Regions from separate parts of the Marinobacter sp. MBR-99 genome, predicted to be linked through region 1. Evidence: predicted binding sites of a transcription regulator. Region 1 holds the regulator's gene; each other region holds the start of a gene.
What was found. The regulator sigma-54, encoded in region 1, starts transcription at its own class of promoters, with help from an activator protein. The targets are predictions, from matches to a motif close to ANTGGCATNNANNTTGCTNT.
Positions count from the first base shown of each region.

Region 1 (10,267 bases):
TTTATTCCCGTTGCCTCACCGGCCCGAGGCAAAATTGCTGATCATCCGTTCCAGATTCATGGCAGATTGGGTGGAATAGAAGGTATCGCCTTCTTTCAAGGACTCAAGATCCCCACCAATGGAGATATCAATGTACTGCTCCCCCAGAATTCCGGATGTACGTATTACTGCTGCACTGTCCGCCGGGATGTTATCCACGTCTTTGTGGATAGACATGGTCACCCTGGCCTGAAAGGTTTCCCGGTCCAGAGTGATCGACTCAATGGTGCCTACCGTCACACCCGCCATGGATATCCGGCCCCGGGGCGCCAGCCCGCCAATATCGTTGAAGTTTGCATGGAGCCTGTAGGTAGCGCCAGCGGCCTTGGGGGACAGGCCACTGACCTGCAACGCCAGGAACAGCAAGGCAGCCAGCCCGGCGATAATAAAAAGACCGACGATGATTTCTGTTGTTCGTTGTGCCATGAGAGGCTCCCGGAATACCTGTTAGAAATTTCCAAACATGACAGCGGTCAGCACGAAATCCAGGCCGAGAACCGCCAAAGATGAATACACCACAGTTTTGGTAGTGGCCGAACTGATCCCTGCCGAGGTGGGCACACAGTCATAACCCTGGTACACCGCAATCCAGGCACAGACAAAACCGAACACCACACTCTTGATCAGCCCGTTGAGAACGTCATCCACAAAGTCCACTGAGGCCTGCATATTGCCCCAATATGAGCCTTCGTATACACCTAACCATTCAACACCCACCAACATGCCACCCCAGACGCCAACCACCGCGAATATCATGGCCAGAATGGGCAGTGAAATAAAACCCGCCCACAACCTTGGGGCGATCACCCGGCGTAACGGGTCGACCCCCATCATTTCCATGCTGGAGAGTTGCTCAGTCGCTTTCATCAGACCGATTTCGGCGGTTAACGCAGAACCAGCACGGCCAGCAAACAGCAGTGCCGCCACCACTGGCGCCAGTTCACGCACCAGGGTCAATGCGATCATCTGGCCGATGGCCGCCTCCGAACCAAAATCGCTGAGAATAGTGTACCCCTGAAGACCAAGCACCATGCCGATGAACAAACCCGACACCACCACAATGGCCAGCGACAGCACACCGACTGCATATAACTGCTTTACCAGGAGCGGAAAACCTACAGAGGGCTTCGGTACGCCCCCGACAACGCCCGCCAGAAACTGACAGGCCCGCCCCAGTGACGCAATAACATCAAGACCCGTTCGCCCCAGGGCAGCTATGCGATCCATCATGCGCCACCCCCGCAGATACCGAAATCAGACGCTGCATCGCTGTTCGGGTAATGGAACGGCACCGGGCCGTCGGGCTGGCCTTTGAGGAACTGTTGAACCCGCTCGGAGGGGTGCGCCCTGAGTTCATCCGGAGTTCCCTCACCAATGACCTTGCCATCCGCAATGATGCACGCGTAGTGGCAGATACTCAGGGATTCCGGCACGTCATGGGAAACGAGCACACTGGTCAGGCCCATGGAGCTGTTCAGATCGCGGATCAACTTGACCAGAACCCCCATGGCAATGGGATCCTGCCCGGCGAAAGGCTCGTCGTACATGATCAGCTCGGGGTCCAGCGCGATACTACGGGCCAGCGCCACCCGGCGTGTCATCCCCCCGGACAGTTCCGAGGGCATAAGGTTGCGGGCACCACGCAGGCCCACCGCTTCGAGCTTCATCAGCACGATGTCCCGAATCATATCTTCCGGCAGGCGGGTGTGAACCCGCAAAGGAAAGGCAACGTTCTCGTAAACACTCAGGTCGGTGAACAGGGCGCCACTCTGAAAAAGCATGCCCATCTTTTCCCGCAGCACGTACAATTCCTTGCGCTTGAGCTTTGGCACCTCACGGCCTGCCACCACCACCTGACCGGAGTCGGGACGCAGCTGGCCGCCAATCAGTCGCAACAGCGTGGTCTTACCGGTGCCACTGGGGCCCATGATCGCGGTGATCCGCCCCTTAGGAATATCCAGCGAGACACCATCGAATATGCGCCGGCCGGAGCGGGAAAACACCACGTCGTTAAGACTTATGTATGCAGATGACGCCATAATCCATCCTGATTAAAGAGCGCCTACATTATGACATGCGCCGCTTCAGCTCAATGAAAAGCCGGTTAAAGCTACGTAAAATGTCTTGATGGCAATGATCAGTTTCCCTGAACGTTGGCTGCCACGCGTCTCAACAATGATATACTCACGTTTCAGTCGCCCGATCACCGACGTTTGGCCGGGCAAACCAGACCGACCGAGCAGACTATCCGCCGAGATGACAGATTCACACGCTCCAGACACCCCCGACTACCGCTCCTCAGCAGTTCGAGCCATCCGCATCGAGCGGGAAGCTATCGAAGCCCTGGAAGGCCGTATCAACGGCGACTTCACCAGAGCCTGCGACGTTATCATGGCCTGCAAAGGCCGGGTAGTGGTCACCGGCATGGGTAAATCCGGCCATATCGGCAACAAGATTGCAGCCACATTGGCAAGCACCGGCACGCCCTCCTTTTTTGTTCACCCGGGTGAAGCCAGCCACGGCGATATGGGCATGATCACCCCGCAAGATGTGGTGGTTGCCATCTCCAACAGCGGCAGCACCAGCGAGGTGGTGACCATTCTGCCGCTGATCAAACGCATGGGGGCACCGCTGATCAGCATGACCGGCAACCCGAACTCTGTGCTGGCTCAGGAAGCGGTCGCCAATCTGGATGTCAGCGTTGCCCTGGAGGCCTGCCCGCTTGGCCTGGCACCCACATCCAGCACCACAGCAACCCTGGTCATGGGCGATGCGTTGGCCGTAGCCCTGCTGGAAGCCCGAGGCTTCAGTGCCGAAGACTTTGCCTTCTCTCACCCGGGCGGCAGTCTGGGACGGCGCTTGCTGCTGCGGGTTTCTGACATCATGCATACCGGCGACCAGATTCCCAAAGTTCTTGAAACTACCACCCTCAGCGGCGCCCTGCTGGAGATCAGCCGTAAAGGGCTGGGCATGACCACCATCGTCGACGCCCAGGGGCATCTGACCGGCATATTTACCGATGGCGACCTGCGCCGGACCCTGGACAAATCCGTCGACGTTCACACCACTCCGATCCGGGACGTCATGACCCGCCACGGCAAAACCATTCAGGCTGACCACCTGGCGGCCGAGGCACTGAACATCATGGAAGAGATGAAGATCAATGCCCTGCCCGTCACCGACGACGACGGCAACCTGGTTGGCGCCATCAATATGCATGACCTGCTGCGTGCGGGGGTGATTTAATGAGTGACTTCGCACCGCCTATGCACACCGGCTGGGACGACACGCTCAAGGCAAAAGCCGCCAGAATTCGCCTGATCGCCCTGGACGTAGACGGCATAATGAGCGACGGCCGGTTGTATTTCAGCGCTGCCGGCGACGAACTCAAAGCGTTCAATATACTGGACGGTCTGGGTCTGAAACAGTTGATGATGGCTGGAATTACCGTGGCAGTCATTACCGGGCGCAGGTCACCACTGACAGAAAAACGGATGACCGACCTCGGCATCCCGCACCTGATGCAGGGCCGGGAAGACAAGAAAGTTGCGTTACAGGAACTGGTTGCAGGCATGGATATCGCTCCGGACCAGATTGCCTATATGGGCGATGATCTGCCTGATCTGCCCGCCCTGACATTCGCCGGCCTGGGTATCAGCGTGCCCAACGGCTACTGGCTGGTGCGTCAGCAAGCCGACTATTGCACCCAGGCCCTGGGGGGGCACGGCGCCGTGCGTGAAGCATGTGACCTGATACTCTGGGCGCAAAACCGGCTGGGCGCTACTCTGGCCCCCTATCTGGGCAAGCCGTCATGATCCCGGGGGCCCTGTCGGACATCGTTCGCAAACCCAGGGTTCGAACCCTGGCGCTGGCAGCCACGGTTCTCGCGACCGTCTTCCTGATGTGGCAGAACGAGGAAGGTGACAGTGTGCGGGGCGATGCCGCAGAACTCAGGGGCCCGTCGGAACCCGACAGTTTTATCATCGAGGGCCGCTACACAACCTGGGACGAACACGGCAACCTTAAGATGTCGATATCCAGCCCCCGAATTGAGCAGTTTGAAGACACCAACTACGCCACCATGAATGCCCCAAGGGCCAGGATTTTCAGCGAACAGGCCACCCCACCATGGATAATCGAAGCGGATGAAGGTAGCCTCCGGCAAGACGATGATCAGGTGACCTTGACGGGCAACGTCGTCGTACTCCGGCAAACCGGCGACTCTGAAGCCACCCTGAAAACCGACTCACTGACCCTGGATAACCGCCAGGGCACGGTATACACCGATCAACCGGTCACCATTACCGAACCGTTCGGCGTTACCCAGGCCAATGGCATGAAAGCCTGGATAAACGAACGCATACTGGAACTCAACTCCCGGGTGGAAGGGCAATATGAAACCATCAGGTAAGCGCACACACCGACTGCCGGTCATACTGGCCGCACTGATGCTGGCCAGCCCGGCAACCGCGTTTGATCTGGATTCCGACACCCCCATCAAGGTCAGCGCTGATTCCGCCCGCCTGGACGATACCGAAGGGACCGCCAGCTACACCGGCGACGTTGAACTGGTTCAGGGGGCCACCCAACTGAACGCAGAACGGGTGGTACTGTATCGAAGCCCCGAAGGTCTCAGCCGGATTGAGGCAAGCGGCGAACCCGCCCGATATCGCCAGCCGGCACGGGAAGGTGAAGCCATGACAGACGCCCGGGCGCGGACCATCACCTGGTCAGCGGCGGAAAACCGGCTGACGTTCGAGCGCCAGGCAGTGATTGAACAGGGCAACAATGTGTTCCGGGGCGACGTCATCCAATACGACACCGTGCGCAGGGTGGTCACTGCAGAAGGCGGCACGCCTTCGGAAGAGAGCTCTGGCCGGGTGGAAATGGTGATTCAGCCTCGCGGCTCCAGCAACCCCTCAGACGAATAGGTTACTGATGGCAGTTCTCAGGGCCAGCAACCTGGCAAAAAGCTACAAACAGAAAAAAGTGGTTCTCGATGTGTCTCTGGAAATCCGGTCCGGAGAAATCGTAGGCCTGCTCGGCCCCAACGGCGCCGGGAAAACTACCTGTTTTTACATGATTGTCGGGCTTGTACCCTCCGACCGCGGCCGAATCACCATTGACAGCCAGGACATCACACCCCTGCCCATGCATGGCCGGGCACGCAAAGGCATCGGCTACCTGCCCCAGGAAGCCTCGGTATTCCGCAAACTTACCGTGCGCGACAACATCATGGCCATTCTGGAAACCCGAAAAGGCATGAAACGGCCTGAGCGGGAAGCCAAACTTGAGGAACTGCTCGAGGAATTTCACATCACCCATATCCGGGACAGCTTGGGTATGGCGCTGTCCGGTGGTGAACGGCGGCGCGTCGAAATCGCCAGAGCGCTGGCCATGGAACCTGCGTTTATTCTGCTGGATGAGCCCTTCGCCGGGGTAGACCCCATCTCGGTCAGCGACATCAAACACATCATCCGGCATTTGCGAGATAAAGGCATTGGTGTGCTGATCACCGATCACAACGTGCGGGAAACCCTCGATATTTGTGAAAACGCCTACATTGTCTCCGGCGGCCATATCATCGCCTCCGGCAATGCTGAAGCCATCCTGGCCAATCAGCAGGTCAAGGAAGTCTACCTGGGTGATGAGTTCCACCTGTAAGCGGAAGAAAACCCCTCGACGACCGAGGTCTGATTGTTTTGATGATCTGTAGCAAGTAAACTCGGCAAAGAACTTGCTTATACTGACAACAGTGAGCGGCAAGTAACCAGCGTATAACAATTTTTTTGCCTGACAGCAGGCAACGTCACTACCGGGACACCCTTGATTTATGGATCTTGAGCCATGGTTATGAAAGCCTCATTACAGCTTAAGATGGGCCAGAGTCTGACCATGACGCCCCAGCTGCAACAGGCCATTCGCCTGCTTCAGCTTTCCACCCTCGACCTCCAGCAGGAAATCCAGCAGGCGCTGGAATCCAACCCCATGCTGGAAACCTCCGAGGATGACGATCAGTCTGACACCCCCGATACGGATGCCGACACCCGGGACGAACATAAAGACCGGGATTCCGACCACGATGAACCGGCCACCGAGGCTGCCTCTGACTGGGATGAAAACGAAAATGGCCCGGACTGGGCCTCCGAAAACGACATCCCGGATAACATCCCCGACGACCTGCCCGTAGACACCGCCTGGGACGATATCTACCAGTCTGCACCGGCGCCAGCCAGCAAAGGGGACGACGAGAACGAGTCGGATTTCGAAACCCGCAATTCACCGGCCGAGACTCTCCAGGACCACCTGGAATGGCAGCTCAACCTGACCCCCATGAGCGAGCGTGACCAGGCAATCGCCCACGCCCTGATGGACGCTGTAGACGAGCGCGGTTACCTGACCTCACCGATTGAGGAAATCCATTCCGGCCTGCAGGACGAAACCGAAGAAGACCCCCTTGAACTGGACGAGGTAGAAGCGGTCCTGCACCGGCTACAACACTTCGACCCGCCGGGCGTGTTTGCCCGAGACCTGCAGGAATGCCTGCTGATTCAGCTCAACCAGTTGCCGCCAGATACCCCCTGGCTTCGACAGGCCCGCCTGGTGGTTACCCAGTTCCTGCACCTGCTTGGCAACCGGGATTACGCGCAACTGCTGCGCCGCAGCAGACTCAAAGAAGATCAGCTGCGCGAAGTTCTGGCCCTGATTACCAGCCTCAACCCTCGCCCGGGTGACGTGGTGGACCGAGCGGAGCCGGATTACGTGATACCAGACGTCATCGTCCGAAAACACGAGGGCCGGTGGCGTGTTGAGCTCAATCCGGAGATCGCCCCGAGAATTCGGGTCAACGCCAGCTATGCATCGCTGATCCGTCGCGCCGATAGCAGTGCTGATAACACCTACCTGCGGGATCAACTGCAGGAGGCCAAGTGGTTCATTAAAAGCCTGCAAAGCCGCAATGAAACGCTACTGAAAGTCGCCACCCGGATTGTTGAGCACCAACAGGGTTTCCTGGACCAGGGAGAGGAAGCAATGAAGCCGCTGATCCTCTCAGATATCGCCCAGGCCGTGGAAATGCACGAATCCACCATTTCACGGGTCACCACGCAAAAGTATATGCACACACCCCGCGGCATTTTCGAGCTGAAGTACTTTTTCTCCAGCCACGTCAGTACCGCTGAGGGCGGAGAATGTTCCTCCACTGCTATTCGTGCGATGATCAAGAAACTGATTTCAGAAGAAACTCCAAAAAAGCCGTTGAGCGATAGCAAGATTGCAGCCATGCTTGGAGATCAGGGCATCAATGTGGCCCGGCGCACCGTTGCCAAATACCGGGAGGCCATGCACATCCCTCCTTCAAACGAGCGCAAACGACTGGTTTAATGTTTTTGCCGGTGCACGAAGCACCGGACACGCAGCCCGGTGGCAACACCGGCATGATGACAACAGGAGACGCCTATGCAACTCAACATTTCAGGCCATCACGTAGAACTGACCCCTGCATTGAAGGATTACGTCAACACCAAGTTCGAGAAGCTGGAGCGTCACTTTGACCACATAAGTAACTGTCAGGTGACGCTGGAAGTTGAGAAGGTACGTCAGATGGCTGAAGCCACCCTGCATGTCATCGGTGGCGATATCCATGCAAAGGCAGAGAGTGAGGATATGTACGCCGCGATTGATTCGCTGGTGGACAAGCTGGACCGCCAGATCCTCAAGCACAAAGAAAAGAATGTAGACCGGATGCACGGCAACGGCTGAGCGCGCTCATAGCGCCACCGTACCGGGTGTTTCAATGATACGAGCTGCGGCGGGGCATACCGGCCGCAGCCTTTTTTTTACGGAATCACAGTCGATCCATGAGCGATACATCCCTGACCATCGACAACATTCTGGCTCCCGAACTGACGCTGTGCAGGGTGCCAGCCTCCAGTAAAAAGCGGGTACTGGAAACCATCGCAGAGCATATTCATCATCAAGATGAAATCCTCAGCGACACAGAGATTTTCAGCAATCTGGTTTCTCGCGAGCGGCTTGGCAGCACCGGTATCGGCCAGGGTATTGCCATACCCCATTGCCGGCTGGAGGGGCTGGACCGTGTGATCGGCGTGCTGATGACACTGGAAGAGAGCATCGACTTCGATGCTATCGACAATCAGCCGGTCGACCTGGTGTTTGCCTTGATCGTGCCCAAAGAAGCCACCAGTGAACATCTGGAGTTGCTAAGCCAGTTGGCCGAGAAATTCAACGACAACGGGTTCTGTGAACAGCTTCGCCAGTGCCAGGATGCAGCATCCCTTTACCAGCGCATGACCGCGGCATCCTGATAAGCAGTAGCACCAACAGAAGAAGGCAGGAGCGTCCATCATGAAACTGATCATCGTCAGTGGCCGATCCGGGTCCGGTAAGAGTACCGCGTTGCATGTGCTCGAAGATCTGGGTTTTTATTGCATTGATAACCTTCCCATCGGACTGCTGTTCCCGCTGACCCGGGAAGCGGCACAACAGGAAGCGCCGGGGCGGCTCCGGAAAATGGCCGTCAGCATCGACGCCCGCAACCTGTCTGCCGAACTGGCCAACTTCGAACAGATCTATCGCCAGCTTCGCGATGCGGGAGTCGTTGTCGAGATTATCTTTCTGGATGCCGATGAACAGTCCCTGCTGCAGCGGTTCCACGCCACACGCCGAAAGCACCCGCTGAGCGATGACCGTACCTCCCTCCGAGAAGCCATCACCAACGAAAAGGCACTGTTGGAACCGCTGTCAAAACTGGCAGACCTTTACATCAACACCACCGGCATGTCGATGTATGAACTGCGCGACATGGTCAAACAGCGAGTGGTCGGTCGCAAGGATCAGGAGCTTGCACTGCTGTTCCAGTCATTCGGTTTCAAGCATGGCGTACCGGTCGATTCCGATTACGTTTTCGATGTGCGCTGCCTGCCCAACCCATACTGGGATACCAGCCTGCGCAAATACGTCGGTACCGATCAGCCGGTTATCGAGTTTCTCGAGCGGGAACCTCTCACCGGACAAATGGTGGACGACCTGATCCGCTTCCTGGATACCTGGCTACCCTCGTTCGCCGACAGCAACCGCAGCTACATGACCATTTCTATTGGCTGTACCGGTGGCCAGCACCGTTCCGTCTATGTCTGCGAGCAACTGGGCCAGCACTTCCGCACCCGATACAACAACGTGCAGGTTCGTCATACTGAACTTCCCCATCTCCAGGCCCGAGGGGAGATCTGATCCAACATGATCTGCCGCCCCGTCACCATCATCAATAAACTGGGCTTGCATGCCCGCGCCACCGCCAAGCTTGTGGCCACCGCCTCCGGCTTTGACAGCCAGGTACGAATCCGCGGCAAGGGCCGGGACGTGGATGCCAAGAACATCATGCAGGTGATGATGCTGGCTGCCAGCCAGGGCACTGATATTGAACTGGTCGCCGATGGCCCTGATGAGCAGGAAGCCATCGAGGCACTCGTAGAACTGATCGGTGATTATTTCGGCGAGGGGGGTTGAGCACACCCTGGTTCGTCATTCACCTACAATCCTTTCTCACCTGAGGCCGCTAACTCCGCTATAATGCGACAGTTTTCTGATCGCAGGTGGTTTCATGACCGATATTCTGGAAAAAAGTCAGGCCCGCCAGCGCCTTCGCTCCCTCAGTGAGGCCCTGGACAGTGGTGCGCTCAAGCAGGTTGCCCGCATCCTCAATGGCGGCCTGAGCCCCAGCGATATAGCCCACCTGCTGGAATCTTCCCCTCCCCGCCAACGCGCCCTGCTGTGGAACCTGGTCGATAAACAACTGGAAGGGGAAGTACTCCAATATCTCGGTGACGACATCCGGGCCTACTTCCTGAGCCAGCTGAACGCCCAGGAACTTGCAGATATCATTGAGGATTTTGAATCCGACGACCTGGCCGACCTGCTCCAGCAGCTGCCAGACACGGTGATCCAGGAGGTCCTGGACACCATGGACGAGCAAGACCGGCAGCGGGTAGAGGAAGTACTCTCCTACCCCGAGGACACTGCCGGCGGCCTGATGAATACGGACACCATTACGGTGCGCCCGGATATCAGTATTGACGTGGTACTGCGGTACCTGCGCCGCCACCGCAACCTTCCCCCCATGACCGACAGCCTGATTGTAGTCAGCCGGCGGGACGAATTCATTGGCATGCTACCCATCACCCGAATGCTGGTATCCAACCCCGCATCC
Region 1 covers NZ_JBEPPY010000020.1:54,307-64,573, forward strand. Annotated here, with positions in the region: gene mlaD (outer membrane lipid asymmetry maintenance protein MlaD) at 16-465, opposite strand; gene mlaE (lipid asymmetry maintenance ABC transporter permease subunit MlaE) at 487-1,269, opposite strand; gene ABIE59_RS16010 (ABC transporter ATP-binding protein) at 1,266-2,078, opposite strand; gene ABIE59_RS16015 (KpsF/GutQ family sugar-phosphate isomerase) at 2,296-3,285, shown strand; gene ABIE59_RS16020 (KdsC family phosphatase) at 3,285-3,854, shown strand; gene lptC (LPS export ABC transporter periplasmic protein LptC) at 3,851-4,450, shown strand; gene lptA (lipopolysaccharide transport periplasmic protein LptA) at 4,434-4,970, shown strand; gene lptB (LPS export ABC transporter ATP-binding protein) at 4,978-5,703, shown strand; gene ABIE59_RS16040 (RNA polymerase factor sigma-54) at 5,893-7,422, shown strand; gene hpf (ribosome hibernation promoting factor) at 7,498-7,800, shown strand; gene ptsN (PTS IIA-like nitrogen regulatory protein PtsN) at 7,899-8,366, shown strand; gene rapZ (RNase adapter RapZ) at 8,407-9,291, shown strand; gene ABIE59_RS16060 (HPr family phosphocarrier protein) at 9,298-9,567, shown strand; gene mgtE (magnesium transporter) at 9,662-10,267, shown strand, end outside.

Region 2 (10,267 bases), on a different contig from region 1:
CCATGCGCCGGTAGTGGCCGGCCTGCTCATCGTTATAGCGGATGTTGCGGGCGCCGGGAGTCTTGGCATGGGCGTCGCCGATGGAGCCCACATCCACCCCCAGCAGCTTGAGTTTGGTGCTCATGTCGGCGCCGGTGAAGGCCGCACTGGCGTCGTTGTTCAGCGCCGCTGACAGAGTGCGGGCCATGGTGTAACCGGGCGCCACCAGGCCGAAGACAAAGTTGTTCCAGAGCGCGCATTCACCGATGGCGTGGATGTGCGGGTCGGACGTGGTGCACTGGTTGTTGATCACAATCCCGCCGCGTTCGCCCACTTCAAGTCCGCAGGCCCGGGCCAGGGCGTCCTGGGGGCGTATGCCGGCGGAAAACACAATCAGGTCGGTTTCCAGATGGCTCTCATCCGAGAAATTCATCCGTAGCCGCGCGCTGCTGCCCGGCACGATGGCGGTGGTGGCTTTCTCGGTGTGCACCTGCACACCGAGGTCTTCAATTTTCTGGCGTAACAGGGCGCCGCCCTGATCGTCCAGCTGAACCGGCATCAGGCGCGGGGCAAACTCCACCACGTGGGCCTGTAAACCAAGGCTTTTCAGCGCGTTTGCCGCTTCCAGCCCCAGCAAGCCGCCGCCGACCACCACGCCGGTCTTCGCCTTCTGGGCGCTGGCCTGAATGGCGTCCAGGTCATCCAGGGTACGGTACACAAAGCAGCCTTCCTGATCGTTACCGTCAATGGGCGGGACAAACGGGTAAGAGCCGGTGGCCAGCACCAGCTGATCGTAGGGGTACTCGCCCTTGGGTGTGGTGATCATCCGGGCGTCCCGATCTATGCCGGTCACCGGCTCATTCAGGTGCAGATCAATGCCCTGGTCGGCGTACCAGTCCGCGGTGCCCATTGCCAGATCTGCATGGCTTGAGCCGCTGAAGTACTCCGACAGGTGCACCCGGTCGTAGGCCAGTTGCTTTTCTTCGCCGAAAACCACGATGTTATAGGCGTCAGCGGCCGGAGACTGGCTGAACTGTTCCAGGAAGTGATGGCCAACCATGCCGTTGCCGATCACGATCAGGGTCTGTTTGCTCATAGTCTTGTCCTCTCTCATAGCAGCGGATCAGGCCGCTGCGTCGCAATAGGGTTTGCCGAAAGCGATGGTGTCCCGGTAGCGGGATATATCCGTGCCTGAACGAATCAACCCGCTGTACCAGGGGCCACTGCTGGTGTCGCCGAGCAGAATGGCGCCGGTCAGGCGGTTGTGTTCCACCAGCAGTTGGCCGTAGACCGCTTGGGCGTAGTCCTGCCACTCAATGGTTTCGGTGTGCGGGCCCGGAGTGATCGGCCCGCAGGAAAAAATGGGGAGGTCACTGATTTTCAGGCGGGTGGCGATTTCTCCTGGTGTGAAACTCGGGCTTCCGGACACCTGGCAGAGATGCCGGGCCAACACGGCCGCCTGCTCGTAGCCGGGCTCCACCAGGCCAAACGTGTGTTCCTGAAACTGGCAGCATTCACCGAGGGCGTGGATATGAGGATTGGAAGTGGTCATCTGCGAATCCACTTGTACACCCCGGTCGCAAGCCAGGCCGGCTGCTTCTGCCAGTGCTTTGTTCGGATGAATACCGGTTGCCAGCACCACCAGGTCAGTAGCCAGCACGGTGCCGTCGCTCAGTTGTACCGCCTGGACCTGGTGTTTGCCCAGCAGCGCCGCAGGTTCTGTACCGGTCAGAACGGTGAGGCCCCGTTGCTGTAACTGGTGCTTCAGTAATTCGCCGGCGGCTGGATTGAGCTGGCGGTTCAGAAGGTGCCCGCTGCGATGCAGAATTGTGACGTCCATACCCCGGGCCCTGAGCCCCTCGGCCGCTTCCAGGCCAAGAAAACCGCCGCCGATGACGACCGCACGGCGATGTGTCTGCGCCTGGTGAATCAGGGTGCGGGTATCGGTCAGATCCCGGAAGGTCATCACGCCATCCAGATCCTCGCCGGGCAGGCCAAGACGTGAAGGGCTGGCGCCAGTGGCCAACACAAGGGTGTGGTAAGCCAGCGTGCGCCCGCTTGCGGTCGTTACCCGGCGCTGATGCGGTTCGATGGCCGTGACCGGCTCACGGTTATAGACCTCGATTTTGTGCTGGCGGAACCAGGACCGGGGTTTCAGTTCCAGCTCCGACTCCCGGACCTGATTCGCCAGCAAGGACGACAGCTGGATTCGGTTATAGGCAGCGAAGGGCTCGCCGTTGAACACCACAATGCGGCTGAACGGGTGCCCTGTGGCCACCAGTTGCTCCAGCAATCGCTGCGCAACCATGCCGTGGCCGCAGATCACCAGCGCAGGGGTCTGTGTGTGTTCCATAGGTGCGCTCCCTTACTCAACGAATAGCCGAAAACCAAACGAAAAAAGCCGGAGCATCATGCTCTCCGAAGAGAACAGATGGTCCGGCACCAATGCCAACAACAATGATCTGATGGTCCGGCCTGATTCCATGGCCGGGACAGTCGTCCTTGGTTAGTACTTAGCGATCTCCATGCCAACTTTTTAACTCCATTTAATTCAGTTGCTTAGATGATATCGCTGCTGGATTTCACCTGTGCCGGCCAAAAAAGATGCCCCGGGATGGGGCGAAGCGCACGAAGATGATGCCGGTGGTTCTGGCCTGTTAATTGCTGCAGTCCAGGCAGACAGGAACCCGCTGTGTACCGATACCAGGAGTTGCACCATGAACAGCAAACGCCAGCCCAACACGACCGCGACCGCGACAGCCGCAGACTTTCTGATGGCCTCCCGGCAGTGCGAAATCCGTAACCTGGAGTACTTTCTGCAGATGGGCCGGCTGGTGCAGAGCGTGGCTAACCTGGTGCACGGACTGCAACGGGAGCGGGGGGCTACCAATCTGTATCTGGGGTCCGGTTGCCAGCGTTTCGCCCGGGAGCGTTCGGTCATCCTGAAAGAGAACGACCAACTGGCCGCAATCTTCCGTAAGGCGCTGACTGACATACAGGAAGACCTGACGACCCATCCGGTCAGCAGCCCGCTGCTAGGTCATATTGCCAGCGCCCTTCATAGCCTCGATCAGCTGGCCGAGTTCAGGCAGAAAGTGGTCGGGCAGGAAGCCAGCGTGGCGGATGCCACGGACTGGTTCTGCGACGCCATCCATCAGCTGATTACGGTGGTTTTTGAAGCCGCCGAAACCGTCGCTGAACCCTCCATCGCCGGCCTGTTGGTGGCCATGGTGCATGTAATGAATGGCAAGGAATACTGTGGCCAGGAGCGGGCGGCAGGCTCCGCGGGATTCTCCAGCGGCCAATTCGAAAACGCACTGTCACGGCGCATGATGCACCTGGTTGAAGCGCAGGAACGGTGTTTCGAGGTATTTGTGGCCTTTGCCAACGAAGACAGCCTGGCCCTCTGGCAAACCCTGCGGTCTCACCCGCGGGAACTGGAAATAGAACGGATGCGCCAGAAGGCGGTGTCGGTGGGACCCTATAAGTCCCTGGACAGGGAAATGGCCGACCGCTGGTTTAACCTGATGACCGACCGCATGGATGACCTCAAGAAAATCGAAGACTCTGTAGAGAACGCCTTCCACCACCGTTGCGTGGAGCGCTACACCGAGGCGCGCCACTCCCTGGCTCATCAGGAAACCCTGTTAGCCTCGCTGGAACAGCGGAACGCCTCGACAATGCCGGTGCTGGTGGTCTGCGATAATGGTGTAGATGCGAGTACGGCAGATGCCTGGGCCGGTGACGGTGTCGGGCAACAGTCAGGCAGGTCCATCTTTGATCTGGTTCAGGAGCAAACCCGCCGGTTGCGCCAGATGTCTGAAGAACTGCAAAGTGCAAAAGAAGCTCTGGAAGATCGACGCACCCAGGAAAAGGCCGTGTTGCTGCTGATGGAACATCGTGACATCAGTAACGACGAAGCCCATCGATTACTGCGAAAACTGGCCATGGATCAGGGCAAACGCCTACCTGACGTGGCTAGAGCCCTGGTCTCCATGGCCGGCGTGCTGGGCTGAACGCCAAGGTGTACCGGGGCGGGCGTTCTACCGCCGCCCCGGTACCGACTCAGGCTGTTGCAGTCTGCTTCTCACCCTCCGATTCCCGCTTTGCTGAACTGGCGCCTCGCCGACTACTCAGCGTTTCCAGCTTGCGCTGCTTCTCATACAGGAACGACAACACCTCCTGCCGGTAATGCACGTACTTGGCATCATCCGCCAACGCCACCCGATTACGCGGCCGAGGCAAATCAATGTGCAGATCCTCCCCCACCGTCGCCGCCGGCCCGTTGGTCATCATGATGATGCGGTCCGACAACAGCACCGCCTCGTCCACATCGTGGGTGATCATGATCACCGTGTTGTTCAGCTCCTGCTGAATCTCCATCAGCGAATCCTGCAGATGTGCCCGGGTTAGCGCATCCAGGGCCCCGAACGGCTCATCCATCAGCAGCACGCTCGGTTTCATCGCCAACGCCCGGGCAATCCCCACCCGCTGTGCCATACCCCCGGAAATCTCCCCCGGCCGCTTATTGGCGGCATGGGCCATATTCACCAGCTCCAGGTTGTGGGTAATCCAGTCCCGGCGCTCCTTACGGTTCATCGACTTACGAAACACCTGCCGAACAGCCAGCTCGACATTCTCATACACCGTTAACCAGGGCATCAGCGCATGATTCTGAAACACCACCGCCCGCTCCGGCCCTGGTGAGTTCACCTCATGCCCGTCCAGCACACAGCCACCCTTGGAGGCCTGCAGCAAGCCGGCGACGATATTAAGCACGGTCGATTTACCACAGCCGGAGTGGCCGATCAGTGAAACAAACTCCCCTTTCTGGATCTTCAGGTTCACATTGTCCAGGGCAACGAACGGCCCTTTCGGCGTATCAAACGCCATTTCAACGCCAGTTAACTCTAAATGTGATTTAGCCATAACAGAATCCCCTAAACAGGTCAGACGAGCGCCGGGTGGGTAGTGCCTCCCGGGACCCTCAAAAACATGGATGTTTTTGCGGAGCGTACAGGGACGTATTCACCGCGTGTCCCGGGAGGCACTACCCACCCGGTGCGGCATGCTCCGCCGTCAGAGATTTCAGGGTTAAACGCGGCAATGGGTGAGTGTTGGCTATTCATTCCAGGCCACCTTCTTCTGAATCAACAGCATCACCCGATCCAGCAAAAACCCGATAAACCCGATGGCCAGCACCGCCACCATGATCCGGCTCAACGACTGACTGCTGCCATTCTGAAACTCATCCCACACAAACTTCCCAAGCCCGGGACTCTGCGCCAGCATCTCCGCCGCAATCAGCACCATCCAGGCAATACCCAAAGACACCCTCAACCCGGTAAAAATCATCGGTACCGATGAAGGCAGCACCACCTTGCGAACGTGGGTCCAGAACGACAGCTTCAGCACCTTCGACACATTCAGCAGGTCCGGATTCACCGCCGCCACCCCAACGCTGGTATTGATAAGCGTCGGCCACAAACTGCATAGGGTGACCGTGATCATCGACGTCAGAAACGACTTCTGGAACATCGGGTCATCGCTGACGTACGTGGCTGACACCACCATGGTCACCAGTGGCAGCCAGGCCAGGGGCGACACCGGCTTGAAGATCTGGATCAGCGGATTGACCGCCGCCTGAAAATACCGGTTAAGACCGAACACAATTCCCAGGGGCACCGCAATCAGCGTGGCCAGGGCAAATCCAGACAATACCGTGACCAGGCTGGTACCGATCTGATCGATAAAAGTGGGTGCGCCAGGGTAAGACCGGATCCGCACCTCCGCCTCCGGGTTGTCAGCCAGAATCCTGGCATTACGCTGCTCCTGCATGGCGATGAACTGGCTGGCGCGTTCCCGCTGGTTGGCGTGCTCTTGCCAGAGTTGCCCCGCCTGCTCCCAGACCTGAGCCGGCCCCGGAAAGGCGCCAAGGGACGTCTGCACCTGAGGCGCTGCCAGATGCCAGAATCCCAGAAACACGAGAATTCCGATCAAGGGCAGCAAAGTCTGTTTGCCGGCCGCCAACAATTCATTCGGGCCCAGCCGGGCGAGCAGGTTGCGGCTCCTGGTGGCCATCGACTGACCAATCCTTATGCTTAATGTGCTCATGTTGTGCCCCCTTACGGTGTCTCGGTGCCTTTCAGCCCGATATCAAAGCGTTCTATGTAAGCGTTCGGTTCGCGAGGTGTGAAAGGCACACCGTCAATCAGCTCGCCCTGGTAGGGGCGTTCGAAGTTCTCGGCGTCAAAGTCCGGGAAGTCACTGGCATTCATCACGCCATCATCGATCAGTGACTGTGCGGCCTGGGCATACAGATCACCCCGGTATACCCTGGCTGCGGTCTGCATGTACCAGTCGTCTGGCTTGGCGTTCGGAATCTGGCCCCACCGGCGCATCTGGGTCAGGTACCAGATGGCATCCGAGGGATAGGGGTAAGTGGCGTGATAGCGGAAGAACACGTTGAAGTCCGGAACCTCCCGTACATCCCCTTTCTCGTATTCGAACGTGCCGGTCATAGAGTTGGCAATCACGTCTTTGTCTGCGCCCACGTAGCTGGAGCGTGAAAGCAGCTCTACCGCTTCCTGGCGGTTTGCGTTGTCGTTTTCATCCAGCCAGTAAGCCGCGCGGATCAGTGCCCGTAACAACCGAAGGTGGGTATTGGGATGCTTCTCTGCCCAGGTCTCGGTCACACCAAAGACTTTCTCAGGGTTGTTTGGCCAGATCTCATAATCGGTGATGACCGGCACCCCGATACCCTTGAATACCGCCTGCTGGTTCCAGGGTTCGCCCACGCAGTAGCCTTGAATGGTGCCGGCTTCCATGGTCGCCGGCATTTGCGGCGGCGGGGTAACGGACAGATGAACATCGGCCTGCAAGGTGCCACTGGTATCACCCCGTTGTGGGGCGTAGAAGCCGGGATTCAGGCCACCGGCCGCCAGCCAGTAGCGGAGTTCGTAGTTATGGGTGGACACCGGGAACACCATGCCCATCCGGAACCGCTCGCCTTTGCTCAGGGATTGCTCCACCGCCGGTTTCAGTGCGCTCGCGGAGATCGGGTGGGCGGGTTTGTCGCCATCCATTTCCAGGTGGGGCTTCATGGTGTCCCACACCGCGTTGGACACGGTAATCGCGTTGCCGTTGAGGTCCATGCTGAAGGCGGTAATAATGTTGGCCTGAGTGCCATAGCCAATGGATGCGCCCAGAGGCTGGCCGGCCAGCATGTGGGCACCGTCCAGCTCGCCGGTGATCACCCGGTCCAGCAGCACTTTCCAGTTGGCCTGCGCCTCCAGTTCCACGAACAGGCCTTCGTCCAGGAAGTAGCCTTGCTCCCAGGCAACCGCCAGGGGCGCCATATCGGTGAGTTTGATGAAGCCCAGCTTCAGGTCTGGTTTCTCGGCTGGCCCGATGCTCGCCTGGGCCAGTGTGCTCAGCCCGATCAGCGCGGCTGTGAGCAAGCCTCTGAGTTGATGACGGCGTGTGTTCATGCTGTTACCTCTCTGTGTCTCTCTTTTCTGGCGCGCAAAAAAAACGCCCACCCTCCGTTTCCGGAGAGCAGGCGCCAATGCCTTTGAACGAGAGATGTGATGTCTTGATGGTTCGCTAATACCTGAGCATAAGCCGTGCCATTTTTTAATATTTATACATTTCAATGGTTTGATGTTTACTTCAGTGCTTAGTGAGGAAAATGTCAGCGTAGCCCGGTCTGTTTTTGGTGCAATCTGAGCAATTTCGCACCAACGTGAAACGCTCCTGGAGGGTTGTTGCTCCCCGTGCCTGAGTCTTTGACCTGTGGAATAAGGCTGCAGCCCGGTCCCCGTCACAAGGCGGGCCCAGTGGATGCTGACATAACGATCTCTGGCCCCGTAATTGCTTTCTCTACAACAGACAACTTAGGCAAAGAAGCCCGCCCCGGATCTGGAAACAGGCCCCGGATGGCGGGCTTTTTTTATGGGTAAAGCAGAGGATTGATCATGAAAAACCGCCGAACCACTCCTGAAAGTACCGCCACCACTTGCCCTTATTGCGGTGTGGGCTGTGGTGTTATGGCGAAACCTGACGCCGTTCAGGGCGATGCAGGGCATCCGGCCAACAATGGTCGCCTTTGTGTCAAAGGCTCTGCGTTGCATGAAACCGTGACCGGACACAACCGGTTGCTGGCCCCTCGTGTGGCAGGGCATAACGTTGAGTGGTCGGAAGCTATTGACCGGGTCGCTGAGGCCATCCGTGTTTCGGTCAGAGACCATGGCCCGGAGTCTGTGGCCTTTTACCTGTCTGGCCAATTGCTCACCGAGGACTATTACATCGCCAACAAGCTGGCCAAGGGCTTTATTGGAACCCCGCACGTGGATACCAATTCCCGATTGTGCATGTCGTCCGCCGTGGCAGCCCACAAGAGGGCGTTTGGTGAGGACTGCGTGCCCGGCTGTTATGAGGACCTCGAGCTGGCAGACTTACTGGTGCTGGCGGGCAGTAATGCCGCCTGGACGCATCCCGTTCTTTATCAGCGGATAAAAGCGTCCCACCGGTCCGGGCGCAAAGTGGTTGCCATTGACCCAAGGCAAACTGCAACCACAGAGATGGCCGACCTGCACCTGCAACTGCGGCCGGGAACCGACACCCTGCTGTTCAATGGTTTACTGGTTTGGCTGAATGACCACGGAGCCCTGGCCACACAATACCTGGAGCAGCATTGCAACGGTTTCGAGGAAACCCTGAGCGTGGCCCGCGCCTGCGCTCCTTCGGTACCGGCAGTCGCCCGTGGATGTGACCTTCGGGCTGCGGATGTGGAACGCTTCTATCGGTGGTTCGCCGAGACCGATCGAACAGTCTCCGCCTTTTCCCAGGGTATCAATCAGTCGGTGGCTGGCACCGACAAGGCCAACGCCATTATCAACTGCCACCTGGCCACGGGGCGTGTTGGCCGGCCCGGCGCCGGTCCGTTTTCGCTCACCGGTCAACCCAATGCCATGGGTGGGAGGGAAGTGGGCGGTCTGGCCAATACCCTGGCGGCCCATATGGATTACGACACGCCCGGCGCGGTGCAACGGGTTGCCGACTTCTGGCACAGCGAGAAACTGGCAGCGGGACCAGGCTATAAGGCGGTGGATCTGTTTGAAGCCGTTCACCGGGGCGACATCCGGGTGCTCTGGGTGATGGGCACCAATCCGGCAGTCAGCCTGCCCGACAGCGCCCGGGTGCGGGAGGCCCTGGCGCGGTGCGAGACCCTTATAGTCTCAGACTGCGTGGCCCAGACCGATACCACGGCGTTTGCCGATATCCTGCTGCCTGCCGCCGGTTGGGGCGAGAAGGACGGCACCGTGACCAACTCCGAACGGTGCATTTCACGCCAGCGTCGATTTTTGCCAGTCCCAGAGGGTGTCTGGCCGGATTGGCGAATCATCCGGGATGTCGCCCAGGCGCTCGGTTATGGTCACGCCTTTGATTACCAGGACCCTGCGGAGATTTTCAGGGAACATGCGGCACTGTCCGGTTACGGTAACGGCGGTGAGAGAGTGTTTGATATTTCCGCCCTAGCCAATCTGAGCTCCGCGGATTACGACCGGCTCCAGCCCGTGCAGTGGCCGCTTACCGGGGGCAGTCCCGGCGCCTGGCTACAGACCCGCCGGCTGTTCTCCGATGGTCGTTTCCCCACGCCCGATGGCCGCGCCCGCCTAGTACCGGTTTCGACCCTGCCGCCCGGACAGCAGCCGGATGCCCGGTATCCTCTGATCGTGAATACCGGCCGTATTCGGGACCAATGGCATACCATGACGCGTACGGCGCGGGCGCCCAGACTGTTTGCCCATCGCAGTGAGCCTTTTATCGAGGTTCACCCGAAGGACATCGCCACCTTTGGTTTGATTGAAGGCGCACTGGCCACGCTGACAGGGCCCGCCCGAAAGGGGTTTACCGGCCGGGTCCGGGCCAGCGCCGCACAGAGACCCGGAGAGGTCTTCGTTCCAATTCACTGGAACCGGCAGTTTGCATCCTCAGCCCTGGCCTCCAACCTGATCGCCCCCATCGTCGACCCGATTTCGGGGCAGCCGGAAGCCAAATTTGGCGTAGCCACCCTTCGGCCACTCATCACCCGATGGCAAGCCCGGCTCATGCTGCCCGCGGCCGGGGGCACCGCGTTGGACGCCACGTCACTGGACTACTGGAGCCACCAGGCACTGCCTCATAGCCGGTCCTGGTGGCTGGCCGGTCGCCGGTCAATGGACTGGCGTGAATGGGCCCAGCAGGTGTTCGCCAGGGAACCGGAGCTGGTTATGCAAGATGGTGC
Region 2 covers NZ_JBEPPY010000005.1:8,576-18,842, forward strand. Annotated here, with positions in the region: gene nirB (nitrite reductase large subunit NirB) at 1-1,075, opposite strand, end outside; gene ABIE59_RS05475 (NAD(P)/FAD-dependent oxidoreductase) at 1,103-2,332, opposite strand; gene ABIE59_RS05480 (nitrate- and nitrite sensing domain-containing protein) at 2,697-3,995, shown strand; gene ABIE59_RS05485 (ABC transporter ATP-binding protein) at 4,045-4,908, opposite strand; gene ABIE59_RS05490 (ABC transporter permease) at 5,101-6,093, opposite strand; gene ABIE59_RS05495 (CmpA/NrtA family ABC transporter substrate-binding protein) at 6,105-7,469, opposite strand; gene ABIE59_RS05500 (nitrate reductase) at 7,956-10,267, shown strand, end outside.
Region 2: ABIE59_RS05495 (CmpA/NrtA family ABC transporter substrate-binding protein) is a predicted target of sigma-54. The motif match lies at 7,593-7,612, and genes of this name have one in related genera.

Region 3 (10,267 bases), on a different contig from region 1:
CTACCTTGCCCAACGCGAGGACTATGAGGCCGCCATCAGCCAGGCTCGCCAGATTCCAGCAGAGGCTCCTGAATCGACCCAGGCCACGATACTCGTGAGCCAGGCGCAGATGGCCTCAGGCAATCCCGACGCCGCACATAAGGCCTTGGACGACCTGCTACGAAAAGAGCCGGCAAACGTGGCCGCTTTGATTGCAAAAGGCAACCTGGCCGGCAACACCGGCAACATGGACAACGCCCGGAAATTTTTTGAGATGGCACACAAAGCGGCACCCGACAACCCGACGCCTCTGGTAGGGCTCGGTAACCTGGCCCGGTTGCGCGATGATAATGACACCGCCCGAGAACTCTATACTCAGGCCGTAAGGCTGGCGCCCGACAACCGCGGAGCACTGCAAGCAATTGCCAACCTCCTGCCCAGAGACGACCTAACCGAGTTGATGCGAAGCATACGCGAGGACAACCCGGAAGCGGCAGGGCCGCGCCTGATTCTTCTTGAGACAGCACTCATTGAGAACAACACCTCCGAAGCCGACGAACTCACTGCCCAGCTGATGGAGCGGCAGCAAGCGGATGCGCCAGCTCCCACCGAGCCACTGGTCGCCACAGTGTACGACGGTATCGCAACGCAAATGGTACAGCGTGGACAAACCGAACGGGCGCTAAAGATACTCAACCGGGGCCGCACCTTGTTCCCGGATAACGAAGACATGGCCCTGAAAGTGGCCTCTATCGAATTCCGTAATGGCAATACCGCTGCCGCCAGAGACGCTCTGAGGGACGCAAAACAACACAACCCCGAATCCCCAGGCCCATATCAGCTGGAAGCCAGCTATTACGAGAGCCAAGGTGAACACCAACAAGCCGCTGAGCTCTATCAGCTCGCACTCACCAAACGAAACACCCCAGAGCTGCAAGTTGCCCGAGCCAGAGCACTCAGTAGTGCAGGCCAACCCACCGCGGCACTGGAATCTCTTGAACGCGCCTTGGAGCAGTTCCCGAACAACACCAGAATCATGCTCAGCCTGGCCATGGCACATCAGCAGACGGGCCAACAAGACAAAGCCAAGGCGAGTTACGAACAGCTGGTATCGCTCAGCCCGACCAATGCGGTAGCCCTTAACAACCTGGCATGGTTGTATTACGAAACGGGTGATAATCGGGCCTTGGACACCGCCAGGAAAGCCTACGAATTGGTCCCCGACACCGCAGCGGTGGTGGATACCTATGGCTGGATACTGTTTGAATCCGGTGAGCACCAACAAAGCCTTGTCGTACTTGAGAAAGCGCACGAGCTGGACCCAGGCTCCCGCGAAATTGCCATGCATCTGGTGGAGGCCTACAGGGCAGTCGGCAGGGATGACGACGCCAGGCGGATTCTGACCAAGCTGGATAACGAAGCCTGACAGAGGTTAACGCTATAAGCGCGGTAGGCAGATAGCGAAACGTTCCTAAGACTCGGTGGCAGCCCTAACGCACTGCAACAATACTTTACACAATGTATCGTTGCGCAAGGAAGGTGAGTTATGGCTGCCAAGAAGATTCTCGGCCTCGGCGTGGTGGTGGTTTTTCTCGGTGGTTGCCAGAGTTGGCAGTACCGGGACATTGAAAAGTTACCACCCACTGCTGCCATTCCCGAAGTCAGCGAAGCGGGAAAAGTCGACGCCTGGTACTTTGATGGCATATCAGGCAACAACGTTCAAAGCATGATAGACGCCGAGAAATTCCCGGACTCACCTGACGAAATTACAGAACTCAACCAGTTAAGGCGCGCAGCCAACCGGGCCAATAATTACGGCACCTTGATTCGTGGCTATTTAGAACCCCCCGCAACGGGTGAATACACCTTCTACATTGCAGGTGACGACGAAACTCAACTCTGGCTCTCCCCTTCACAGTCTCCGGAAGATATCGTTCGAATCGCCTCAACCATGGCGACCCCGCTCGATAATTTCACCCGCTACAGCTCGCAAACCTCAGGCATTCATTACCTTGAAGCCGGACAAAAATACTATTTCGAGCTGAGGCACAAAGAAGGCGGCTGGGATGACCACTTTACCGTGGCCTGGTCCGGGCCCGGGCTGAATCAACAGGTGATCGATGGCCCTTTCCTGCACAGTTTTGCGCAGACAACCCCAGGCACCCAACCGGAACTGACCACCGAAGAAGCCTATGAACTCGGCTACCGTATCGGATTTTTCGATGGTGAGAAAGGCTTGTCATATAACGCCCAATATCCACCGCTGGATGAAGATGGTGACGGCCTCTACGACAACTGGGAAATCTATTACGGCCTGGACCCGACAGACCCAACGGATGCAATGTCAGACACCGACGGAGACCTGCTTACAGCACTGGATGAATTCTGGGCGCGCACAGACCCCAACCTTGCAGATACCGACGGAGATGGTATTCCCGACGGATACGAATACGCCTATGGCCTTGATCCCACAGACCCAACCGATGCCTCGCGAGACCTGGATGGAGACGGATACTCCGTACTTGAGGAATACCTTGCGGGCACAAACCCACTGGACCCTGAAGATTTCCCTGCACCTGAGGCAACCTATCAGCCAGGATTCGTTGGCCAGTATTTCACAGGCGTGAACTTTGACAGCTTTGTTTACACTCAGCGAGACACCGCCATTAATTTCAACTGGGGAAGCGGCAGTCCGTCTGCCAATATGCCCAATAATAATTTCAGTATTCGGTGGCAGGGCTGGTTTACTCCGCCGCATGCGGAAGGCACGCGTGAATACACGTTTGCCACAAGAACAGATGACGGTGTTCGCCTTTTCCTTGATGGCAATCTGGTTATCAATCAGTGGAAAAACCAATCCGCCACCACCTATACCAGTACAGCCAGCCTTCCGGCCGAGATACCCGTAGCGGTTACTATGGAATATTTCGAATCAGGATGGGACGCCTCTGCGAGCCTGGTGATATCCGATACAGCCACCGGGCAAAGTCTTAACCCGGAAAACGTGGTACAAACTCTATCTCTTGATAGCCCGACCAGCGACAGTTCACTCAACGACAGCATAGACGACCTATACAAGCTCCGATACGGTTTACCGCTGCTGCAACCTGTCGCCGAACAAGTCTTTAATGACAGCGGTATTACCGTGTTGCAGGCTTACCGGTCAGGACTTCACCCGTACACACTTGAGACCGTATCTGAACCGGATGCGCCGGTAACCAGCGAACCATCGGACAACGGCGCCAGCGCGGGCAGCGTCACGCTATCCTGGACTCCGCCCCTTACACGCGTAGACGGCAGCAGTATCTCACTCAGCGAAATCTCCGGGTATGTGATCAACTACGGCCAAGCGCCAGCAAATATGCCCCAGATCCTGGAGGTTCCAGCGGGCACAACTGAAGCAAGGATAGAAGGGCTCTCCTCGGGAGATTGGTACTTCACTATAAGGGTAATTGACACCAACGGACTGAGTAGCGAACCGTCAGATCCGGTTCAGTACAGTGTGCAGTAAAAGAGAGATCGTCGAATTAATTTACATTGCCCAGACTGAAGAAATAATTAACACTTTAAAATCAATTACTTAAAATTTGGCACGCTATCTGCTTTGGTTAAAGGGTGTTGTAAAAATTCGACCACTCACTGGAGGAGTGACTCAAATGAACAAACTCACACAAGGCATCGCACTGGCAGCCGCCATAGGTGTTTCAGGACTGGCACAGGCGGCTTACATTGATACAGTGGCTAATACTGCCCCCGCTGAAGCCCCTGTTGGCGTTCCAGGAAACAACGATTACGCGAATGGAACAGGCATTCCCGGTGGGCTGTTTACTGGCCCCCAGTATTACGACACTACTGATACTGTATTGCTCTCACACTCACTGGCATCCGTATCAGAAGATCCGTTCAAGCTGACTTTCACCTATTTGGGCAAGGAAGCAGGTTATACTGGTTCATTCCTCTACGAGGGTTCAGAAGTCTTCAATACCGCGACCAGCCCACTTGGAGACACTTTCAGTGTTATCTACAGTGGCGGTCTCGGCAAGCTTGACTTTGGCTTCTCCTCAGACGCCTGGGGATCATTCGCAGGCTCGGTGTCGAACCAAGGTACAGGGAACCTGGCAGGTGGCTACAACTTCTCGATCTTTGAAGTGGGAGAAGATTGGTTCATCCTGAGTCTGGACGACAACAACCAGGTGGATGATAACCACGATGATATGCTGGTTATGGTAAAAGCATCCAAAGTCCCTGAGCCTGGCACCCTGGCTCTGTTGGGCCTCGGCCTTGCCGGTATCGCAGTGCGTATGAAGGGCCGTAAAAAAGCCTGACATGCAACTCTGTGCTACGCTTTAAAGCCCTGCCTTTGCAGGGCTTTTCTCTTTCTGGTGGTGACCCATGGACATCCTCATCGTATACGCTAGTAGTGGGCGCGGGTTAAGAAAAGATGCTCTTATCCTTGAGTCTGCACTTAATTCTCTTGGGCATAATTGCCAAGTAGAGCCATTACCACCAACATCAGAATGGCAAAACCAACTATCACACTATCGGTACCAATTACTTAGTAAATATCTGCCTGAACCCTTTGGGCGCCTTTACTATGCTCTAATGAACGGTATCGCCAGATCGATATCAGGACGATCAAAATCAGACTTGGTGATCCACCTCCAAAACCCTCGAGTATCTCAACTACGCCGAGGTAAGAGGCATTGGCTGATTCCAAATCAGGAGTGGTTTATTGAATCCCTTCTACCATACCTCCCAAGTATTGACCGAATTCTTTGCAAGACGCAACACGCTGCCGAGATCTTTTCGCGCTACCATTCGGACGTGATGTACCTTGGCTTTACTGGCGGATCCGATATATCCAAACCTTGTACTTCCGGCAAAAATTATCGCCTTGCACTGCATGTAGCCGGTAACAGTCAATTCAAGGGAACCTCAGCAGTATTGGCTTGCTGGTCGCGACATCCTGAGTGGCCAAAGCTAGTAGTGGTTTCACAACATATAGATAGTTCTGATTACCCCAACCAGAACATCGAGATCCTGAGCAATCTGACAGACAAGGAAATGAAAGAACTTTGGAGGGAAGCAGGATTTGCAATTCTACCGTCTGAGGTAGAGGGTTACGGACAGGTATTAGCGGAAGCACTCGAAAACGGTTGTGTGACAATCACCACAAACGCACCACCAATGAACGAACTGATTGAGAAAAGCCGAGGCTACCTGGCAGAGCCGAACAACAGTCGAACCTTCCGGCTGGGAACCAGGTATATGGTTTCAGAACAAAGCCTTGATGCAACAATTAACACCGCCATAAACGCAATGCCGGCAACGCTTGAGGAGACGTCAGCCAATGCCGAGCAATGGTATTCCTCAAACCACAAAGCCTTTACTGAAAACCTTCGAGCCGCTATCAGCGAGTTAGTTGCCCCTCTTCCCCATGGGCCAGTCCGCAAGTCTCAGACCTCAACTGGTCAGTGGGGAGCGTAATGTTGATCAATGGATTCGACGATACGACTGAATGTACCCAAGATCAATTCTTCCAGTCGCTCTAATCCGTTACAGTCTTCGCAAGAAACCCCATAGATTATCAAGGAGGCATCCTCTCGCGGATTAACGAATCCCCGAATCTGGGCCAACTTGGCCTTAAGGTCATCAGTTTCCCAAAGCCCTTCGACATAGTATGTATAGGCGAGGTGTAGCCGTTCACCGGAAACTCTGTCGCGTAACGTAACGCCTCGCAAGGATACCGACCCAGGGGCGCCCACTGTAAAGACGTTTTCAGGATGCCACCTCTCACGATCATATAAGCGATTAGAATACTGAACCAACTCCGCTGAGTGCCTTTGGAAATCATAGCTGTAGATACTCACTAAAAGCCGCTCTGCCAAGCCTTGATCCGGCTCAACCCTCCCTCGGTCAAATAGCGTCTGCACGTATAGTCTATCGGGATTGCGAACCTGCGGTCGCCACCCTTCAAGATTACTGGAAAACAACGAACCAAACTGCTCACCATCAAGCCGGAGATTAATTTGGGCTGGCTCAGAGCGTATCTTATGTTCACCGGAGGGCAGTGCGACCCAAAAAATTAACGGAAGCGCTACCATAACGACGGCACCTACAGCCACTCGGGTGCGACCAGACCGATCCGCGACAGGTTGGTCCTCGTCCCGATCGCCCAGGCCCATCATTTGTTCTCTCGAGGATGTCTCCAGCATCCGTCCTATCAGGAATAACGGCACCAGCGTCGCTGCAAATACCCACCAGCCGAAATTGTCGTGGTCATCAATAAGGCTGGTCTCCATGTTCGTTTCGTAACCCATATAGATGATCACGAATACCCGTATCCAGTTAGCGATCAAAGCGAACAGGACGCCACAACAAAACATAATGACCCTGGAGCGTAATCGCCGGAGGTTCAGCTCTCCATAGATAACTGACAATGACTGCCCCACCAGCAGATAACGCAATCCAGAACAGCCGTGAGCCACTTCAAAGGTACCTACCCCAATCAGGTAAACGAACACCCCCTCCACGCGGAACTCTATATCCATAAGCCCCAGCAGTACCCGGTTGATCTCCACCGTTATGACCTGAAGTGTCCAGGAAAGAAAATCCCAAACCGGCACGGTAAATATCAGAAGGCCAACAGGCACAATGAAATGTCTAACCTGGCGCCACCCCATGAAAACTGCAAGCACGCCAAGTAACAAAGGCACCACAACAATCTGTTGGACGGCCTGAATACGCAGTATATCGCCGAGCCCATAACCGATAAGGGCGAGCAGGAACGGAATCAGCCAAAGAGGATAGAAACCGGGCTGGACCCGATATCTCCGGCAGGTCCGGCCTGTCAGAAAGAGGGACACCGCAAGCAGCAGGAGCCCATGGGAATACGATTCATCAAACTTGAACCAGCGGCTAACAATACCCTGCACCGTGGGGAAGATCAGCCAGCCAAGCGCCAGAAGGCTTAGAGCAAATGGAATTGTGCGATGCAACACATGGATTGATTGAGTCCTTTCGTTCGGCATTACTGTCTTCCTTAGAACCTCTACAGCCTGAACACAAGATTAATACGAGAAACCAGCCCTCCAGGCAACCAGGACCGGAGCCGGTAAGCCGTGCGCAACACCGGAGACCGCACAAGGTCAACCGTTGGGAAACTCACCTGTCGACCTTTAAACCTTGCCTTATAGAAAGTATTTTTACCGGAACCTGCCAACAAATCATACTTATTAATTTCAGGATCCTGAAAAGCTTGCTCAATAGCATACCCCAAGTGCAAAGTGCCTAAAGATAACTTGGCATTTAAGTTTTCATCATAACCAGATTGCAAGTTGTAAACTCTGGCTCCCGCCTGTATGTCATAGAGCACCGAGACCACCTGTCCATTGACCACGAGCCTAGACATTAACGCGTGTTGTTTATCAGACAACCTTGAAAGCAGCTTTAAATGAAACTGGCATGCTTTTTCATCAAAACAGGGCTTTTCCCATCGCTTTACGTGAAATCGGTTGAGCTGGTCGAGAAACGCCGTCTGAGAACCTCCATTATTTTCACAGAACTGCCAGTTCCCACCTAATTGCTTCTCGAACAAGCATCGTCGGTTAAACGCTTTACGGCGGGTGTTGGGACCAAGACTGGCCAGCCACGGTTCAATGGGAAAGGCCGTATCAATACACACCCCCATGGATTCACTCCTCACCACCGGGGTCGCTCTGCAAGCTTCAGCCAAAGCGCGCCCCAGCGCTCCCCCCCCCTTCCTCTTGGCTATCGGGAATCACCAACTCATCCCAGGTCAACGTTTTCAGATACGCTGCAACAGCCAAAGCAACGTCAGATTCAAGCTCAGACTTAGCCACCAGCCCTACATACTCGGTACGCACCGTAGGGCTCACCCTCCACGCATTACCCAGAAAATGCACTCGAGTTACTGTCATTCCGACGCTGAGCGGAATCTTGTGTCGATACATCGGTGCAATCCCGACGAGCTGATCATTTGCCTGGTAAACCCCTAACAACATCAGTTCAAGGCCAAGGCTTTCGCCCCAGGTTTCCCACCAGCTATAGAGCCAGGGCCAGCTCATAAACAATGGGTCGGCATTACTCTTTGCCAACAATTCCACCCAGTCAAAGTGCAAAGCTGCGAATGCATGTTCATCCAGCAGTTCCACCCGTAAGGCGGCGCTACCGCAAATCACAGTTTCACCGCCCTTGAAGTAACCTTCGCAGCACCCCGCCATGGCCCTTGCCAGAACGGATCCTGTTTTGCGGCTCTGAGGATATCTTTGTAGGCATTTGCGAATTGCTTTTCTGTCGCAAGCAGTCTGGCCCGCCTCAGGTAAAAGTGGCTCAGGCCACGCCTTCTTTGTTTCGATGTCACACAGCCTGTGTAGGTATCCAGAAAGGAGAGCAGCAGCCTTTCGTTTGCATCCAACCGGCGTACTTTGTCAGAAGAAATCTGATCCTCCATTACACGGTAGTAGCCAAGTACTTCGGGCAAATAATAGAACCGGTAACGGGTGGAAAATCGCAACCACAAACCATAGTCCTCTGCCAGGCGATCAGCGGCGTCGAAGCCGCCCATCTCTGAAAAGCACTGACGGCGAGTCATGGTGGTATTCATGCTGACAAAGTTATCTTTGAGTAGCTCGAAAGTTATGTGGCCGGTATGTCGCTTCATCTTGTTAGTGCCAAGCTCAGCGCCAGTCTCATCAATCTCAACGAAATCCCCATAGATCACGTCAACGTCGGGATGTGCCCGGAACGCATCCAGTGATTTTTGCAGCTTATCCGGCAACCAGGCATTATCCGAGTCAAGAAAACAGATAAACTCACCGCGGGCCTCTTCAAGCCCCCTGTTTCTTGCCACGCTCTGCCCCTGGTTGGGCTGGTAGAAATATCTGACTCTCAAATCCTTGGTATAGCTTTCCATCAGATGCCGTGTGCTGTCGGTAGACCCGTCATCGATAACCAGAAGCTCAAAATCACGGAACGTCTGTGCCAACACGCTTTCAACTGCATAGGGCAAGAAGTCGGCGCGGTTATATGTAGGTGTAATTATGGTTACAAGCGGATTCTCGTCCATGGTTCCATCCTTCGTCATTCTTGAATGTCCTCAGGCATTTCAGTAGTTAAATCTCAAACGCAGCCCAATTACTTCGAAGCACACAAAGATCCTGTCCAGCATAAATCCAGCCTTTCCTAATCCTCGGATAGAGCCAGTGTTGTTCCATCGGCACGCCACATCAACCGGATGTTCCCTGGCAACCTTTGCTAACGACGTCAAGACAACCTGGTAGACTCCCTTGCCACGATGCTCAGCCATCGTGCAACAGTCATAGATATAGAAAATGTCCTGAGACATGCCCAGGCAGGAATCCACATAAGTGAACCCCAATTCACGCTGTCACCGCCCCCAACCAAACCCCGCCATACGCTCTTCATCCACCACGCATATCAGGAAGTTTCCCTGGCGAAGACGATCACGCCAATCCGGGCAATATTCATCCAGCGTAGCCTGATCCTTGGCTTCGGACTCGCAGCGCACCAGCAGGCTCCTCAAAGCATATGGAGCCCCCTAACCTGCCTGGTCTCCCTGTAGACCAACTGGATCTTGAGGACACGCGAGAAAGCCTCTCTTCCGATATGGGAAGTCCACCCAGAATCCCATAACGCAGAATTGGTCGCTCAAGCTTTCCTGGCAAAGTCATGCTTCAACATCCGCCTGCGAATAAAACTGATAGCCTTCTCAATAAATGTCCTGACATTGAACAAAACAAGACCAAACGTGAGCCCAAGATCCTTACGGTTAAAATAGTCAATAACGACCTGATCACGACTGAAAATCGCTCGCCAGTAACTTGAAAGCAACTTGGAAATATCGAGATTTCCACGAACGGCATTCACAACGCCATCAGTCAGGTCGCCCGGATACCGCAAAGACTCAAAATAAACGACGCCGGAATCCTTACCCTGGCTGGCATAATCTACCCCAATCAGATCGGCTACGTAGTACCACCCTTGCTCATGGCCTGTGGCACTGAGCAGATAGGAGTACCCAGGCAGGCGAGGATTCACCTCCGTCAGATAGAACTCCTCATCTCGACTGCAGTATATGAACTCTACATGAGCGAACCCCTTCCAGCGATGCGCTTTCAACAACTGTTCAGTACGCTCAAGGAGCCTTGGCTCCGGACGGAATATGCCACAGTACATGCGGCTAGTCGGTGTCCCCTTTTCATTGAGCGATGTCCTGACCCGTTGAATGGTCACATGATCGACAACC
Region 3 covers NZ_JBEPPY010000001.1:150,038-160,304, reverse strand. Annotated here, with positions in the region: gene ABIE59_RS00790 (tetratricopeptide repeat protein) at 1-1,405, shown strand, start outside; gene ABIE59_RS00785 (PA14 domain-containing protein) at 1,526-3,490, shown strand; gene ABIE59_RS00780 (PEP-CTERM sorting domain-containing protein) at 3,636-4,304, shown strand; gene ABIE59_RS00775 (glycosyltransferase) at 4,372-5,466, shown strand; gene xrt (exosortase) at 5,451-7,010, opposite strand; gene ABIE59_RS00765 (GNAT family N-acetyltransferase) at 7,031-7,669, opposite strand; gene ABIE59_RS00760 (GNAT family N-acetyltransferase) at 7,707-8,153, opposite strand; gene ABIE59_RS00755 (glycosyltransferase) at 8,177-9,067, opposite strand; gene ABIE59_RS00750 (hypothetical protein) at 9,389-9,529, opposite strand; gene ABIE59_RS00745 (ATP-binding protein) at 9,670-10,267, opposite strand, start outside.
Region 3: ABIE59_RS00780 (PEP-CTERM sorting domain-containing protein) is a predicted target of sigma-54. The motif match lies at 3,566-3,585, and genes of this name have one in related genera.